Regions from separate parts of the Zoogloea sp. GW822-FHT05C07 genome, predicted to be linked through region 2. Evidence: predicted binding sites of a transcription regulator. Region 2 holds the regulator's gene; each other region holds the start of a gene.
What was found. The regulator FNR, encoded in region 2, switches genes on or off when oxygen is low (the NO sensors DNR and NnrR bind a similar motif). The targets are predictions, from matches to a motif close to TTGANCTAGNTCAA.
Positions count from the first base shown of each region.

Region 1: the regulator FNR is predicted to act here: its motif matches at 2,309-2,322, upstream of AC3QL2_RS18255 (universal stress protein).
Region 3: the regulator FNR is predicted to act here: its motif matches at 3,069-3,082, upstream of AC3QL2_RS10375 (cytochrome c oxidase subunit 3 family protein).

Region 1 is NZ_CM179510.1:3,931,945-3,937,272, reverse strand. Features, by position in the region: gene AC3QL2_RS18265 (DNA-deoxyinosine glycosylase) at 1-486, shown strand, start outside; gene AC3QL2_RS18260 (PHA/PHB synthase family protein) at 468-2,201, opposite strand; gene AC3QL2_RS18255 (universal stress protein) at 2,384-2,827, shown strand; gene AC3QL2_RS18250 (hypothetical protein) at 2,940-3,182, opposite strand; gene AC3QL2_RS18245 (DUF3149 domain-containing protein) at 3,233-3,373, opposite strand; gene AC3QL2_RS18240 (FixH family protein) at 3,387-3,908, opposite strand; gene ccoG (cytochrome c oxidase accessory protein CcoG) at 3,936-5,328, opposite strand, start outside.
Region 2 is NZ_CM179510.1:3,754,136-3,759,463, reverse strand. Features, by position in the region: gene AC3QL2_RS17430 (heavy metal translocating P-type ATPase) at 1-173, opposite strand, end outside; gene AC3QL2_RS17425 (universal stress protein) at 204-629, opposite strand; gene AC3QL2_RS17420 (sulfite exporter TauE/SafE family protein) at 657-1,364, opposite strand; gene hemN (oxygen-independent coproporphyrinogen III oxidase) at 1,477-2,871, opposite strand; gene fnr (fumarate/nitrate reduction transcriptional regulator Fnr) at 2,990-3,724, shown strand; gene AC3QL2_RS17405 (SirB2 family protein) at 3,743-4,129, opposite strand; gene AC3QL2_RS17400 (oxygen-binding di-iron domain-containing protein) at 4,201-4,941, opposite strand; gene AC3QL2_RS17395 (methyl-accepting chemotaxis protein) at 4,949-5,328, opposite strand, start outside.
Region 3 is NZ_CM179510.1:2,200,003-2,205,330, reverse strand. Features, by position in the region: gene mgtA (magnesium-translocating P-type ATPase) at 1-1,517, opposite strand, end outside; gene AC3QL2_RS10380 (cation:proton antiporter) at 1,677-2,990, shown strand; gene AC3QL2_RS10375 (cytochrome c oxidase subunit 3 family protein) at 3,179-3,790, shown strand; gene AC3QL2_RS10370 (hypothetical protein) at 3,793-4,101, shown strand; gene AC3QL2_RS10365 (Spy/CpxP family protein refolding chaperone) at 4,218-4,829, shown strand; gene AC3QL2_RS10360 (serine hydrolase domain-containing protein) at 4,980-5,328, shown strand, end outside.

The DNA of each region.
Region 1 (5,328 bases), 180 kb from region 2:
TTGGCCCACACACTGATCCTCGGCAGCATGCCCGGCGAAGCCTCGCTGCGGGCGGCACAATACTATGCTCACCCCCGCAACCTGTTCTGGCCCATTCTGGGCAAACTGATCGGCGCCAACTCCACCCTGCCCTACGCCGAGCGGCTGCGCTGCCTCGATACGGCGGGCATTGCGCTGTGGGACGTACTGCAGTGCTGTGAGCGGAAAGGCAGCCTCGACACGCGTATCGATGCCAGCACGATCGTACCCAACGACTTCCCGGGCTTCCTGGCCGCCCATCCGCACATCACACGCGTGTTCTTCAACGGTGCAATGGCCGAGACGAGCTTCCGGCGTCATGTGCTCGGCTCACTGGCCTCGCGCCCGCTCACTTATCAGCGTTTGCCTTCCACCAGTCCGGCAAACGCCGCGTTCAGCTTTGCCAAGCGCCTGGAGGCCTGGCAAAGCATACTCGGGGAACCCGCACTTCAACGCTCCAGCACATAAATGCCCGGCGCATCGGCGAGCGCAGGAAAGGCCTCGCTTGCCACTGGCGGCGCGTCGACCAGCTCTCCGCACTGGGGTTTGAGCCAGGCCATCCAGTCTTCCCACCAGCTGCCAGCATGCTCCTCGGCCTGCTCATACCAGCCATCGGCGGTATCGCTGCGCCGTGCCTGCCCAACCCAGAACTTGCGCTTCGGCGGTTTGACGGGCGGATTGACGATGCCGAGGATATGCCCGGAACTGGAAAGCACGAAGCGCTTCACGCCGCCGACGTAGTTCATTGTGCGGAAAGTCTGCCTCCACGGTGCGATGTGATCGTCTTCGGCCGACACGGCATAGACGGGCTGGCTGATAGCGCCCAGATCGATGGGCTCACCCGCCACCGTAAGGTGGTCCTTGTCGATCAGGTGATTGTGCAGGTAGAGCTCACGCAGATACCAGGCATGCATTGTGTACGGCATGCGTGTGGTATCCATGTTCCAGTAGAGCACATCGAAAGGCGGCGGTGTTTCGCCGTACAGCCAGCCATGCACGATGTAGTGCCAGATCAGGCTGTTCGAACGCAACAGGCGGAATGCCGAAGCCATCTCGGCGCCGTCCAGGTAGCCCTTGCGCTCCATGTTCTGGGTGATGAAGCGGATGCTGCCTTCGTCGATGAAGACTTCGATGTCGCCCGGTTTGTGAAAATCGACCAATGTGGTGAGCAGCGTCCAGTGGGACACCGGCACGTCATCCGGCGCGAAATGACGGTTCGCCCAAGCCATGTAAGTACTCAATGCCGTGCCACCGATGCAGTAGCCCACCGCATGTACCTTCGACGCACCAGTCACCCCGCGGGCTGTGTCGACGAGGGCCTGAACGCCCTCGATCAGGTAATCGTCGAAACTGACATCCCGCATCTCTGCCCCGGGGTTCTTCCAGCTGGTGATGAAGACATCGAGGCCCTGGTCCAGCAGATAGCGGATCATGCTCTTCCTGGGATTCAGGTCGAGGATGTAGAACTTATTGATCCACGGAGTGACGATCACGACGGGCGTCCTGTGCACCTGCGCCTTCGTCGGCGTGTAATGCAGGACCTCCAGCAAGCGGTTGCGGAACACCACCTTGCCCGGCGTGGTGGCCAGGTTCTGGCCTACAGTGAAATCACTGGGGTCGGTCATCCTGATATTGCCGGCTTCCATATCGTCGAGAAAATTCCGGAAGCCCCGCGCCAGGCTCTCACCCTTGGTTTCCACGGCCAGCCGCATCGCCACCGGGTTCGTCCAGAAAAAATTCGACGGTGCCACCGCATTGAGCCATTTCCGCCACCAGAATGCCGCCCGGCGCCGCTCCTTCTGGGACAGGCCCGGGGTGTCGTAGAGCATGTCCTGGACATGGTGGGTCATAACCAGGTACCACTCCTTCATCAGATCCCAGGTCGGCGACTCAGCCCAGGCCGGGTCGGCAAAACGGTTGTCGTCTTCATGCGGATGAACCGGATCCTCGCTCGGTAGGCCGAGCAGACTTCGCCAGGTGTGCCATTGCAGCGCCCACAGGCTGCCCGACATGCGCGCCATGGCCTCCGCCAGTTCCTGGGGATGAGCAGACCATGCCAGTTGCGCGTGCACAAGTGGTGCAGCCATGCCGAGCGGATCGATCGACGACTCGACCGAGTCATGCAACTGCCTCAGCGATTTGCGGGCTAGATCAAGTGGTGGCGCGGGGTCACGGCGGGACATGATGCAAAACTCCTTTCATACAGGATGGATTGGCGGCCGGCAGCGTGAGCCGGACCCACGGAATCTTGTGCTTGTCGAAATCGTGATCCTGCCTTGAAGGCCAACCGTTGATATTCGTCAAGCCGTCCCCGAACAGACTGCGCCTTATAATGGGACACCCAGTTCCCGACAGGATCGACATCATGTTCAAGAACATTCTGGTACCAACCGACGGTTCCGAGCTCTCCGAATCCACGGTGACCAGGGCGGTCAGCTTTGCCAAGGAAGCCGGCGCGCGCATCACCTTCTTCTACGCCCAGCCGGATTTCCCGATGCCCATCTACGGCGAAGGCGCCCTGATAGACCCGACCACCCCCGAACAGTTCAGTCGCGCCGCAGCCGCCGAAGCGGAGGCGATCCTGTCCCGCGCACGCGCCAACGCAGAAGCCGCCGGCGTCGAATCGAGCGGCGACACCCTCGTCAGTGAAGTCCCCTATGAAGCGATCATCGAAGCCACCGAGCGCAACGGGTGCGACCTGATCTTCATGGCATCCCACGGCCGGCGCGGCCTGAGCGGCCTGCTGCTGGGCAGTGAAACCCAGAAGGTACTGACCCACAGCAAGGTCCCGGTGCTGGTCTATCGCTGAATCCCGGACCACGGGCATTCGCCCCACGTATCCAAAGGAAGGGCCTCGCAGAAACTGCGAGGCCCTTCTGTCTTGCAAGTACCGAAATTCCGGAACGCGGCAATCCGCCGAATCAGTCGGATTCCGTGTTGTTGATTTCCGCCGCTGTCTGCTGGAAAAACAGCGTGGTAAGGCTGGACGCGGCGCAAACAAGCCAGAAGCCGAAGAAACCGATCGAATACGTTGCAGTCGGGGAAAAATGCACCGGCTCACCCAGCAAGTACAGTTCCTGTGGATTGACCACAGTGAAGAAGACGATCTCGGCCACGCCTGCAACCAAGAACGAGGGCCATAGAACCTGGATCAGTTTCAGCATGCTCAAGCTCCCTAAATAAATGCGGGCCCCAAGGGGCCCGCGTCAGTCAGCTAGGAATGAGAATGTCGTTCGTCTTCTGCAATGTGCTTCTGGGCAAAACGGTACAGATACCCAGCCATCACAATGACGAACCCAATCGTGAACAAGCTCAGCAGTCCAATGTCGCTACCGAACAATTCCTTCCAGGCCATGACTTCCTCCATGTCAATCAACAGGCTTCAGATCCGATGAATCGATCCGGATCTCCGTCTCTGTGGGGAGGAATGCGGCCCCTGACAGCCTCCAGCTGCGGGACTCATCTTCTATCAACACCTTCCAGTGGGCGCTCACCAGTTCATTCTGGAGACGTCCGCGATACATACCTTCACTGCGTTCCATGACGAGTTGCTGGTCCAGTCCGCCACGGGTCGGGTGGGCCAACGTCACCATCAACTTGGCCGGCAGCTCAACCCCCGGCTTGGCCTGGAGTGCCACAGACAGCCCGTCCGCGCTAAATCGGACCTCGGCCTTCAAGCCCAGGTTGGCCGCTACGCCAGCCCTTGCCAACGTCTGATTGATCGCCAGCCCCTGCTTGTAGTAGTCATCAGCCACCATGCCGTCGAAGGACGTCACGGCCAGCCACATGGTGATGCTGCCACCGATGATCGCCGTCACCGGCATCAGCATCAGCAACCAGGTCCAGTGCTCCTTGTACCAAGGGGTGGAAGAAACCTGATTCGGGGCCATTGCTCTTTGATTCATATATAAATTTCTCTACTGCGGTATCAGGAACACCGACTTCTCCCGTACCGCCACGGTTTCGTCGTCCAGCGCCTTCACTTCGATATACACGGTGTTGGAGCCGGGCTTGCCCGACTCGGGCGGCGCCGCCACTTCGATGGTGACCGACTTCAGTTCCGCCGCATCGAGCTCGATCGGCCCGGCCGGGCTCAGCTTCACCCCATCCAGCCCGCTCGCCGACAGGGCGTAACGCCGCGGCTTCTCGGTCATGTTCATCACCTGCAGATTGTACACGTTGGCGATCAGCCCCCCTTCGATCTCCCGGCTCAGCGTCGAGCGGTCCTTGATCACATCGACCCGCAGCGTCGAGCGCGTCGCCAGGCCCCACACGAAGGCCGTGCACAACGCCATCAGCACGCCGGCGTAGATCAGTATCCGCGGGCGCATCACGTGGCCGAGGATTTCCTTCCTGCCCCAGTGCCGCTTCATCGCGTTTTCGGTGGTATAGCGGATCAGGCCCTGCGGGTAGTTCATCTTGTCCATCACCTGATCGCAGGCGTCGATGCAGGCCGCGCAGCCGATGCATTCGTACTGCATGCCGTTGCGGATGTCGATGCCGGTCGGGCAGACCTGCACGCAGATGCCGCAATCGACGCAGTCGCCCTTGCCGACCGTCTGCGGGTCGACGCCCTTGCGCCGCGGGCCACGCGGCTCGCCCCGCTCGGGGTCGTAGGTGATCACCAGCGTGTCCGGGTCGAACATCACGCCCTGGAAGCGGGCATACGGGCACATGTATTTGCAGACCTGCTCGCGCATCACGCCGGCAAACAGGTAGGTGAAGCCGCCGTAGAAGCAGATCCAGAACAGCTCCCACGGGCCGAAGCTGAAGCTCGCCGCTTCGCTCAGCAACTCGTGGATCGGCGTGAAGTAGCCGACCAGTGTGAAACCCGTCCACAGGGACAGCAGGCCCCAGGTGCCGAACTTGGCGCCCTTGATCGCCAGCTTGCGAACGCTCAGCGGGGCCTGGTCCAGCTTCATGCGCTGCGCGCGGTTGCCTTCGATCTTCTCCTCGATCCACATGAAGATCTCGGTATAGACGGTCTGCGGGCACGAATAGCCGCACCACAGCCGCCCGGCCACCGCGGTGAAGAAGAACAGGGAATACGCACTGATGATCAGCAGCACCGCCAGGAAGAACACGTCCTGCGGCCAGAAGATCCAGCCAAAGATGTAGAACTTGCGCTGCACCAGGTCCAGCAGCACGGCCTGCCGGCCGTTCCACGGCAGCCAGCACAGGCCGTAAAACAGGATCTGCGTCGCCCACACCAGGATCCACCGCCAGGTGGCAAAGCGCCCCGTCACCGCGCGCGGGTAAACCTTCTGGCGGACGGCGTAGAGGGTGTCCTCCGCTTCAGCCGCCTGCACG
Region 2 (5,328 bases):
ATCGCCGCCAGAATGTCCGGCGCACCGGCACCATCGGGCGCCGCAGCCAGGCGAGCCTTGCCGGTGCCGAAATTGACCTCGGCGCTAACGCCGGGCAGCCGGTTGAGCACCTTCTCGAGCCGCGTCGCGCAGGCCGCGCAGCTCATTCCCGAGACCGGCAGGTCGTAACGCATACCTGGCTCGTTCCCCATGCTTAGCTTCCCTCAGCCCACCAGCAGCACGGGCAGCGTGGCCCGCTGCAGCACCCGCGTTGCTACCGAGCCGACAAATAGATCCGCCACCACGCCGCGGCCATGCCGACCGAGGCACAGGTAATCGCATTCCAGAATGGTCGCCTGATGGAGCACCACGTCGGCCGGCTGGCCCACGAGGATATGCGGCGTTACTTGCAAACCGGCCGCCTTGAGGCGGGCCAGCGGCGCCTTGAGCACGCCTTCGCCTTCATCGCGGTAATAGGCATCCAGGGCTGCCCGGGCCACGTGGCGGGTCGCGAACTCGATGGGAATCGGCGGATGCACATACAACACATGCACATCCGGCACGCTCTTCAGTTGGCCCGCCAGCGCGATCACCTGATCGACGACACGCTCGGCTACCGGAGAATCATCGACGGCCAGCAGGATTTTCATGATTCGCTCCGCCTTCCAGGAAAAGACTCAGAAATGGCAAACCACGCCATTCCACAGATTGCTGCCGAGGGTCGGCGTCGTCACCAGGCCGTACACGCCGAAGGCCAGCACCACCAATCCAGACCCCGTCCGCACCGCCCGGTTCCGCACCACGTCGCGCAGACGCTTGAGCAGCATGCCGGCGAGCAGCAGGTTGGGCAGCGTGCCAAGGCCGAAAGCCAGCATCAGGCCCGCGCCGCGCTCGGCCGAGCCGGTCACCAGGGCCGTCGCCAGCACGCTGTAAACCAGGCCGCAGGGCAGGAAGCCCCACAGCAGGCCAAGCGGAAGGGCCTGACTCACGCTGCGCGCCGGCAGGAAGCGCCGGGTCAGCGGCTGGATGCGCGCCCACAGCTTGTGGCCGAGTTGCTCGACGCCGGACAGGGCCCGTGTGAAGCCGGTCAGGTAGAGCCCGAGCGCCACCAGCATCAGGTTGGCGGCCACGTACAGGACCAGCTGGATCGGCAGGATGTTGTTGAACAGCAGGCCGACCGTCCCGATCGCCCCCATCGCCGCGCCGGCCAGCGTGTAGCTGCTGATCCGCCCGACGTTGTAGGCCAGGTGCAGGGGCCAGTCACTGCGCCGCTGGCCGGGCAGCTGCACGGTCAGCGCGCTGACGATGCCGCCACACATGCCGACACAGTGGGTGCCGCCGAGCAGGCCGATGAGGAAGACTGCGAAATAGCCGGTTTCGGGCATGGAGATTCAACCTGGACAAACAAAAACGCCCCGTGGGCAACACGGGGCGCGTTCCAACACTTGGCTCGGCATTCTAGCCCGCCCACCTCGGAGCGGCCAGCCGGCCGGAAGTTCAGATCACCTTCGAGTAACGGGTGCGCTCCCGGTCGGCGCGCAGGTACTTGTCGAAGACCATCGCAATCGCCCGCACCAGCATGCGGCCGGCTGGCAGCACGGTGATCCACTGCTTGTCGATCTTCAGCAGGCCACCCTTCTCCATCTCGCGCAGGTCGGCGAGTTCGGCAGCAAAATACTTGTTGAAATCGATCAGGTGGGCGATCTCGATGGACTCGATGGACAGCTCGAAGTGGCACATCAGCGCCTGGATGATGGCCCGCCGCAGCAGGTCGTCCGGCGTCAGCTCGATGCCGCGCAGCACCGGCAGGCGGCCGGTGTCGATGATGTCGTAGTACTCGTCGAGGGTCTTCACGTTCTGCGCGTAGGTCGGACCGACCTTGCCAATGGCCGACACGCCGAAGGCCAGCAGGTCGCACTCCGCGTAGGTGGAATAACCCTGGAAATTGCGATGCAGGCGTCCCTGGCGCTGGGCCGTGGTCAGCTCGTCGTCCGGCTTGGCGAAGTGGTCCATGCCGATATACACGTAGCCCGCCTCGGTCAGGCGGCGAATCGCCAGTTGCAGGATCTGCAGCTTGGTCTCGCCGGACGGCAGCTGCGCGTCAACGATGCGGCGCTGGGGCTTGAACAGCGTCGGCAGGTGCGCGTAGTTGTAGATCGACAGGCGATCCGGCGACAGCGCCAGAATCTGCTCAAGGGTGCGGTTGAAGCTGATGACGTTCTGCTTGGGCAGGCCGTAGATCAGGTCCACGCTGACCGACTTGAAGCCATGGGCCCGCGCCGCGTCGATTACCAGCTTGGTTTCTTCCTCGCTCTGGACGCGGTTGACCGCCTTCTGCACGTCCGGATTGAAATCCTGAATGCCGACGCTCATGCGGTTGAAGCCGAGCTCGGCCAGCAGCGCAACAGTGGCTTCGTCCACCTTGCGCGGGTCCACCTCGATGGAATACTCACCGTCCGGCACCAGCGTGAAGTGCTTGCGGACCATGCCCATCAGGCGGCGCAGTTCGTCGTGGGACAGGAAGGTCGGCGTGCCGCCGCCCAGGTGCAGTTGCAGTACTTCCCGCGACCCGTCGAGCTTGGCCGCCTGCATGTCCACTTCTTTTTCAAGATAATCCAGATACTTGGCGGAGCGACCGTGATCCTTGGTGATGATCTTGTTGCACGCGCAGTAGTAGCAGATCGTATTGCAGAAGGGGATGTGGAAGTATAATGAGAGCGGTTTGCCGATTCCGCCGACAGTGCGCCTCCCGAGCCAATGCTCCAGGGCATCGGAGTTGAACGCCTCGACGAAGCGGTCAGCGGTCGGGTACGACGTATACCTCGGGCCATTCACATCAAACTTGCGAATGAGCTCGGGATCGAATATCAGGTCTTTTTGTGTCGTGTTCATGGTGCACTTCTGTTGGTTGCGCTGAACAATCGCAGAATCGATCCAAAACAGTATTGACGTGGATCAAAGGGCTCCAAACGTTGGTAAAACCATCCAGTTCAGGTGATTGCGCGTGCAGATGAAATCGGTGATTCCGGTGACGGTCGTGGACATCAAGGTCGCGTGTTCCCAGTGCAACCTGCGGGAGTTGTGTCTTCCCTTCGGCCTCGACCCCAATGAGATCGACCAGCTCGACGAGCTCGTCGGCAGCCGCCGCAAGATCAAGCGGCAGCAGCACCTCTACCGCTCCGGCGACAACTTCGAGGCGATCTACGCGATCCGCGCCGGCTCCTTCAAGACCGACGTGATCCTCGAGGACGGCCGCGACCAGGTGACCGGCTTCCAGATGACCGGCGAAGTGCTGGGCCTCGACGGCATCAGCACCGAGCACCATTCGTGCAACGCCATCGCGCTGGAAGACAGCGAAGTCTGCGTGATCCCCTTCAACCGGCTCGAAGAGCTGTCACGGGAGGTGGAAAGCCTGCAGCACCAGTTCCACAAGATCATGAGCCGCGAGATCGTCCGCGACCACGGCGTAATGATGCTGCTCGGCTCGATGCGCGCTGAAGAGCGCCTGGCGGCCTTCCTGCTGAACATGTCCCAGCGCTTCACCGCGCGGGGCTTCTCGCCGTCCGAATTCCACCTGCGCATGACCCGCGATGAGATCGGCTCCTACCTGGGCCTCAAGCTCGAAACGGTGTCCCGCGCCTTCTCCCGCTTTCAGGAAGAAGGCCTGGTCGCCGTCCAGCAGAAGCACATCCGCATCCTCGACACACCGGGCCTGAAGCGCCTGCTCAACCACCACGCAGCCTGACCGCCGCCGGCCCTGGCCTTACAGCCAGGCCAGCCAGCCGAGCGGATTCTTGCTGACCGCCACCGACACTATCCACGACAGCGTCGCCAGCGCGCCCACATAGGCCGCGGCGCGCAGCCCACGCGGGCGCCTCGCCTTCAGCGCAACACTCCCCAGCCCGATATAGACGAGCAAGCCCAGCACCTTGGCGGTCAGCCAGGCATGCACGAAGGGATATTGGGCCGCCATCCAGGCCAGGCCGAGCGCACTGGCCAGCAGGCAGGAATCGACGATATGCGGCAGTACCCGCGTCAGGCGGGCCTGCAACAGCGGCGAACCGCTCAACGACCACCAGCCCCGCAATGCGAAGCCGCAACCACTGAGCACCACGCAGGTAATGTGGAAATGCTTGAGAGCCAGATACATGCCGCGCCTCCATCGTTCCGCGGCAAAGCCCCAGCTGCCGGCGGGCCCCGCGAAAGCGGGGCCGCAACACTTTAGCCGCGCAGCACGCCAACTTCCAGTGCGGCAAACCAGTTGATGAATCGCTGTACATCGGCGCCCTGGTAGATGGCCCCGTGCTGCGGCACCAGCATGTCGATCTCCAGGCGGGAAACGCGCTCGCACCAGTCGCGCTTGGCCCGGTCCGAGCCCATCCAGCGCTTGTGGAAACCTTCCGCATGACGGATATGGCGGGAGAAGTCCTGCACGTACAGCTCGTTATGGTCAGCCGGCAGCAGGGCCGCACCGACATCGCCCGAAAACAGGATTTTGGCCTTCGGGTCGTACAGGTGGAAATTGCCGGACGAATGCAGGTAGTGGGCCGGGATCGCCTGCAGCTCCAGGCCGTCGAGGCGGATTGTCATGCCCGAATCGGGGATCGGCACAAAGGTCGAATCCTGCCCGCCGAAATGGGGCAGGAAGCTCTGCCAGAGCCAGCTCGTGTAGCACTTCAGATCGGGCTTGAACTCCAGCCACAGGGCCAGCGAGGAAATGATGTCCGGATCCTGGTGAGACGCGAAGATGCCTGCCAGCCGCGTCGGATCGCACTCCGCCGAAAGCGCGGAGAAAACCGCCGGAAAGATCTCGATCCCACCCGGGTCGCACAACAGGGCTTCTTCCCCGTGGGCGACCACGTATTCGTTGGTATCGATGATGTAACCAGGCTTGGTCACATCCCGCGCGATCGCCAGCCAGCGGTGTTCCTCGTCCTGGTAGATGCAATGGGCCTGTTTCATGGGTTTCCTAATCCTTTACAAGGCGTTCCTTGCCGAGAACTTCGAGGGAGCGCTTGATCTGCGCAATCACCTCGGCAAAATCCGTCGATACCTGCATCAATGCCGCACTGAAGCTACCACCATAGGCCGCCTCGATCTTCGCCGAACGGGCCAGCACACCGCCCAATTCGACTAGCTGCTGGGTTTCCTCGACGGCCGCGCGCAAACGCAGATCGAGGGAGCGCAGGCGTACCTGCTGCTCGGCAAGCCGCGCAGCGCCACGCCGCCGGGCCTCCCGCGCGCCCGGCACGCCATCACCGCTGAGCTTCAGCGCCGCCGCCAGAATCGCCGCAATGCGCTGCTGCTGCACGACGCCGGTGACACTGCCGACCGAACCGGACGTCATCT
Region 3 (5,328 bases), 1.6 Mb from region 2:
AGCGTGGCCAGGGCCGAGGCGGCGCTGGGCTTGGGCGGGTCGAGGAAGGCCGCGAAGCCGGCCAGGATCAGCTGGCTCTCGTCATCCACCACGGCATGGGGATGATCCAGCGGCACCTCGCGCCACGCGATGCCCAGGGCCCGAAAGCCCTCGCTCTCGAGGGCGTGGTAGTGGTCCTGCACGGTGGCGCGGGCCTTCGCGTCCAGTTCCAGCGGGAGCGGGGCGTCGGCGTCCTCGTAGCGGGTACACAGCCCGACGATCTCATCCGGCGCGCCCTTGACCACCAGCCAGCGGCGGCTGCCGTCGTCGATCAGCACCGACACCCGGCGCCGCTCGAAATCGAAGGGCACTTCGTCGATCTTCTGCCAGGTGCCGGGGTCGATCTGGCCGTGGGCCAGGATGGCTTCGTCCAGCGGGCTCTTCACGCCGGTTTCGAAGAAGCTGTTGAAGTAGGCCAGTTCGAGCACCCGCTCGCTGGGCTTGCCGGCCGCATCCACGTGCCGCTCGAGGCGGATCCTGGCCTCGGTCAGGGTGCCCGTCTTGTCGGTGCACAGGATGTCCATCGAGCCCAGATCCTGGATCGCGCTGAGCCGTTTGACGATCACGTGGCGGCGGGCCATGCGCAGGGCGCCCCGCGACAGGGTCACCGAGACCACCATGGGCAGCAGTTCCGGCGTCAGGCCGACGGCCAGGGCGACCGCGAAGAGGAAAGATTCCAGCCAGGGCCGGTGGAAGAAGGCATTCACCAGCAGCACGAACATCACCATCAGCACGGTGAGCCGCATGATCAACATGCCGAAGCGTCGGGTGCCCAGCTCGAAGGAGGTCGGCGCGGCCGGCCGCGAGATGCTGTCCGCGATGTTCCCGATGGCGGTGTTCGCACCGGTGCGGGCCACCAGCACCTGCGCCGTGCCGCTGATCACCGTGGTGCCCATGAACACCGCGTTGCCCGCTTCCTGCAGGTCGTTGCCGGCGGCGGGCGTGCCCGCCCGCTTCTCGACCGGGTAGGTTTCCCCGGTGAGCAGGGCCTGCTTGACGAAGAAGTCCCGTGCCTCGATCACCCAGCCGTCGGCCGGAATCAGATCCCCGGCGGACAGCTGGATCAGGTCGCCGGGGACCAGGCTGCTCACTGCCACCTCCAGCAGCTTGCCGTCGCGTTGCACGCTCGCCTTTACCGACACTTCCTGGCGCAGCTTGTCCGCGGCGGCGCCGGCCCGGTATTCCTGGACGAAATCCAGCGTCACGCTGAGCAGGACGATGCAGGCGATGATGATGAAATCCGCCACAGCCCCGGTAAAGGCCGATACGGCGCTGGCGGCCAGCAGGATGACGACCAGGGGGTTTCTGAAGCGGGACAAATACTGGCGGAGCAGTGATGCCTCCCGGTGCTGCCGGAAGACATTGGGTCCGAATTCGACCTGGCGCGCCTTCGCCTCGGCCCCGGACAGGCCGGTGACCGGGGCTGGTGGCGTTTCCCGCCACCATGCTGAGTCAGTGTCCCTGGCATCACGCGGCATGGCGTGGTATCCCTCTTAAGGTTCTTCCGCGAGGCTCCACGATCATAGGCCAATGGATCAGGCATGGCCGAAGAGATATCCGGCTTTCAGTCAAGGGTCCGTGCTAGATTGCAGCCAGCCCCGCCACCAGGGTACGCCACGAGGGCGTGCGGCCATACCATGACAGTTGCACACTGGTCCCTCCTGATCGGCATCCTGCTGATCACCATGCTCCTGACGGGAACGCTGCTGGCGCGCCTGCCGGTGAGTGCGGCCATGGTCTATCTCGGCCTGGGTTATCTCCTCGGGCCTGGCGGCATGGGTGTCATCGAGCTCGATCCGTTCGGCCAGGCGGGGTTGCTGACCCTGATGAGCGAGGTGGCGGTGCTCATCTCCCTGTTTGCCATCGGCCTGAAGCTGGGCGTGCCCATGTTCGACCGGCGTTGGCTGGTGCCCTTGCGCCTGGCCTTTCCGGTCATGCTCATCACCGTTGGGCTGATCGCTTGCCTCGGCGTCTTCGGACTGGGTTTGTCGCTGGGGGCGGCCGTACTGCTCGGCGGCATTCTGGCCCCCACGGACCCCGTCCTGGCGGCTGGTATTCAGTCCGAATCCGGGAACAGTCCTGACCGGGTGCGCTTCAGCCTCGCTGGAGAAGGTGCCCTCAATGATGGCTCGGCCTTTCCTTTTGTCCTGCTTGGCCTCGGTCTATTGGGTCTGCACCCGCTCGGTAATGGTGGCTGGCATTGGCTGCTGGTGGACCTGCTGTGGTCGACGGCGGGTGGGTTGCTCATCGGGGCGATCCTCGGTGCGCTGATCGGCGAACTGGTTGTCTATCTGCGCACGCGGCACCAAAGTGCAGTGGGCCTGGACGAATTCCTGTCGCTCGGGCTCCTTGCGGTGTCCTACGGTGTCGCCCAGCTATGCCTGGCCTCCGGTTTTCTGGCGGTGTTTGCTGCCGGCTTTGCCATCAGCCGCGTCCGGGATGTGCCGTTGAGCGGTGAGGTGGCGCACCCCGAGCAGACAACGGTCTCTACCGGTGACCGTGCCAACTGGGCCACCCATCCCCACCATGCCAGCTCGGCCATGAATCGGGCGGTTCGGGGGTTCAACGAGCAACTGGAAAAGCTGGCGGAACTGGCGATCGTCCTCGTCATCGGAATCCTTCTTCCCACCGTTTCATCCGTGCCGGCAGCATGGTGGTTCATTCCGGTGTTGTTCCTGCTGGTCCGCCCCCTTGCCATCGTCGCTGGCATGGCCGGCGGGTCTTTCAGCAGAGCGCAGATGGGCATTGTCGGCTGGTTCGGCATTCGTGGTATCGGTTCGATCTTTTACCTGATGTTCGCCCTGGATCATGGTGTCAGCGGTCCGCTGGCCCAGGATCTGCTGAGCCTGAGCCTGCTGACGGTCACCACCTCGATCCTCGCCCATGGGATATCCGCGTTGCCGTTGATGAGCTGGTACGCGTCGCGCAAGGAGCGGGCGGGTAGGCCATGAGTGGCGATGTTGCCTGGCTGTTCGCGTTGGCTGAATCGTGGCGCATCCCCGCGTGGCTGGAGTGAGCGGGACGCAGAATTGACCGGCATCAATTCCGCGATCTGTATCGGCAGTAAACCATTTCGTCTGTTCCTTCTGCGGCCGGGCTGGTGGCGAAGAATGGCGGCTGCCGAGAAATGGGGAAAACGATGACTGCCGAGATCATGACTGCAACTGTAGCGGGACCAGGCTTCGAGGAGGCGCCGGGCGGGCGGATTCCTGGAAACAAGGGAATCTGGGTCGGAATCTGCTGCGAGTTCGTCGAATTCCTGGTCCTCTTCGTCGTCTATTTCGTCGCCCGCGCCCATTTCCCGGAGGCCTTCGAGAAAGGCGCGGAGGGCTTGTCCACCACGCTTGGCACCGTCATCACGCTGGTGATGATCAGCAGCAGCTTCTGCATCGCCTGCTCCACGGCGCTGATCCGCGCCGGGCGGCGCAGGGCCTCGATCGCCTGGCTGGTCGGTGGGCTGGTGTTGGCGCTGGGCTATCCGCTCGCCAAGAGCATCGAGATCCAGTGGAACCTGGCCCATGGCATCAATGGGCAGGCCGGCATCTTCTCGGGTGTTTATTACTACCTGACCTTCAACCACATGGTGCATGCGGTGTGGGGCATCCTCGGCATCCTGTGGGTGCTGGCGCGCCACCTGGCGGGCGGCTATTCGGCCGACGACTACAGCGGCCTGGAGGCGCTGGCCTGCTACTGGCACGCCACCGACATCATCTGGCTGGTTATCTTCTCCTTCTTCTACGTGCTGGTGTGAGCATGAACGACATGCACCGTGAATCGGCGGCCCCGCTGGCGCCGTTCGTGAAGACCTGGCTCGGCCTGCTCGCGCTGACCGGGCTGTCGCTGCTGCTGGGCCATGTCCTGCATGGCCAGGCCGGGCTGCAGTGGTTGGTCGCCGCCGTCCTGTGGCTGAAGGGCTGGCTGGTGATTCGCCATTTCATCGAGGCCGACAGCGCCCATCCGCTGATCCGCCGCGTGCTGTACGGCTTCATCACGATCACGCCGGTGCTGCTGCTGGTGACCGCCCTGTTCGGCCGCCAGCTGGCGCGGCTGACGACGCTGTAGCCGGCGCGGCCGTGCATCCGGTAACCGGAGCTTTCACGGTCTTTACACGGGCTTAAAGAAATCTAACCCGCGCCACGGCAATACTCGGGGCATTTCCCTCTGCCCCCCGGATTGCCATGAAGACCCGCTTCCTGCCCCTGCTGACGGCTTCCACCCTAGTCATTGCGTCCTGCGCACCCCTGCGTGGGCCTGGTGGCCCCGGCGGCGAGCCGCCGGGGCAGGGCGGCATGGGCCGTGGCGGCGGTGGGGCGATGGTGGTGGAGCAGATCCAGGCCCAGCTGCAGCAGACCGCCGAGGCCCTGCAACTGACGCCGCGCCAGCTGCCCCTGTGGGAGGCCTACCAGGAGAAGGTCGGCGCGCTGATGGCCGACCAGCTCAAGCTGTCGTCCTACGCGGCGGTGTCCCAGAGCGCGCCGAAGCAGGTCGCCCAGAAGGTGGAGGTGGTGCGCAATCGCCTCGCCGCGATGGAGGACATCCAGGACGCCGCCGAGAAGCTGTACGCCACCCTCGACGACACGCAGAAGAAGATCGCCGACCAGCGCCTGGCGCAGACCGTGCCGGCGCTGTATTCCGGCCTTGGCGATGCCGCTGGCGGGTCCGCCGAACGGAAGGACGGCCAGGACCAGCGCGGTGCCGGTGGCCGCGGCCGCCGTGGTGGCGGTAGCGGTGGCGGCCCGGGCAGCATGGGCGCGCCCGACGGCATGGGGGGCGGCTTCGGCCGCATGTAAGCCGCCAATAATTGCCGGATCCCGATAGCCGTCTGCCGTTTCCGGACAGGCGGCGGCCTCGTCCCGACATATCGTCCTTCCGCCCGCCCGGCCCTCCGGGTTTCAGGGCGGGCGCGTCAAGCGGACCACAACGATATGAGGAGACAAGGCATGACGGCGAATACTTTGACGGCCGTTCTGGATTCCGTACTGGACCAGGCGGTGAACCGGGCCGGCGGCGTGCCCGGCGTGGTGGCGATGGCCACCGACCGGGACGGCAATTTCTACGAAGGCTGCGCGGGGCTGCGGGAGCTGGGCGCCGAGCCGGCGATGACGCTCGATTCGGTCTTCGCGATCTTTTCCACCACCAAGGCGCTGACCGGCACCTGCGCGATGCAGCTCATCGAGGAGGGGCGCCTGTCGCTTGCCGACCCGGTGCGCAAGTACCTGCCCGAGTTCGCCGAGCTGCAGGTGCTCGACGGCTTCGACGCGGCGGGCCAGCCGCGCACGCGGCCGCCAA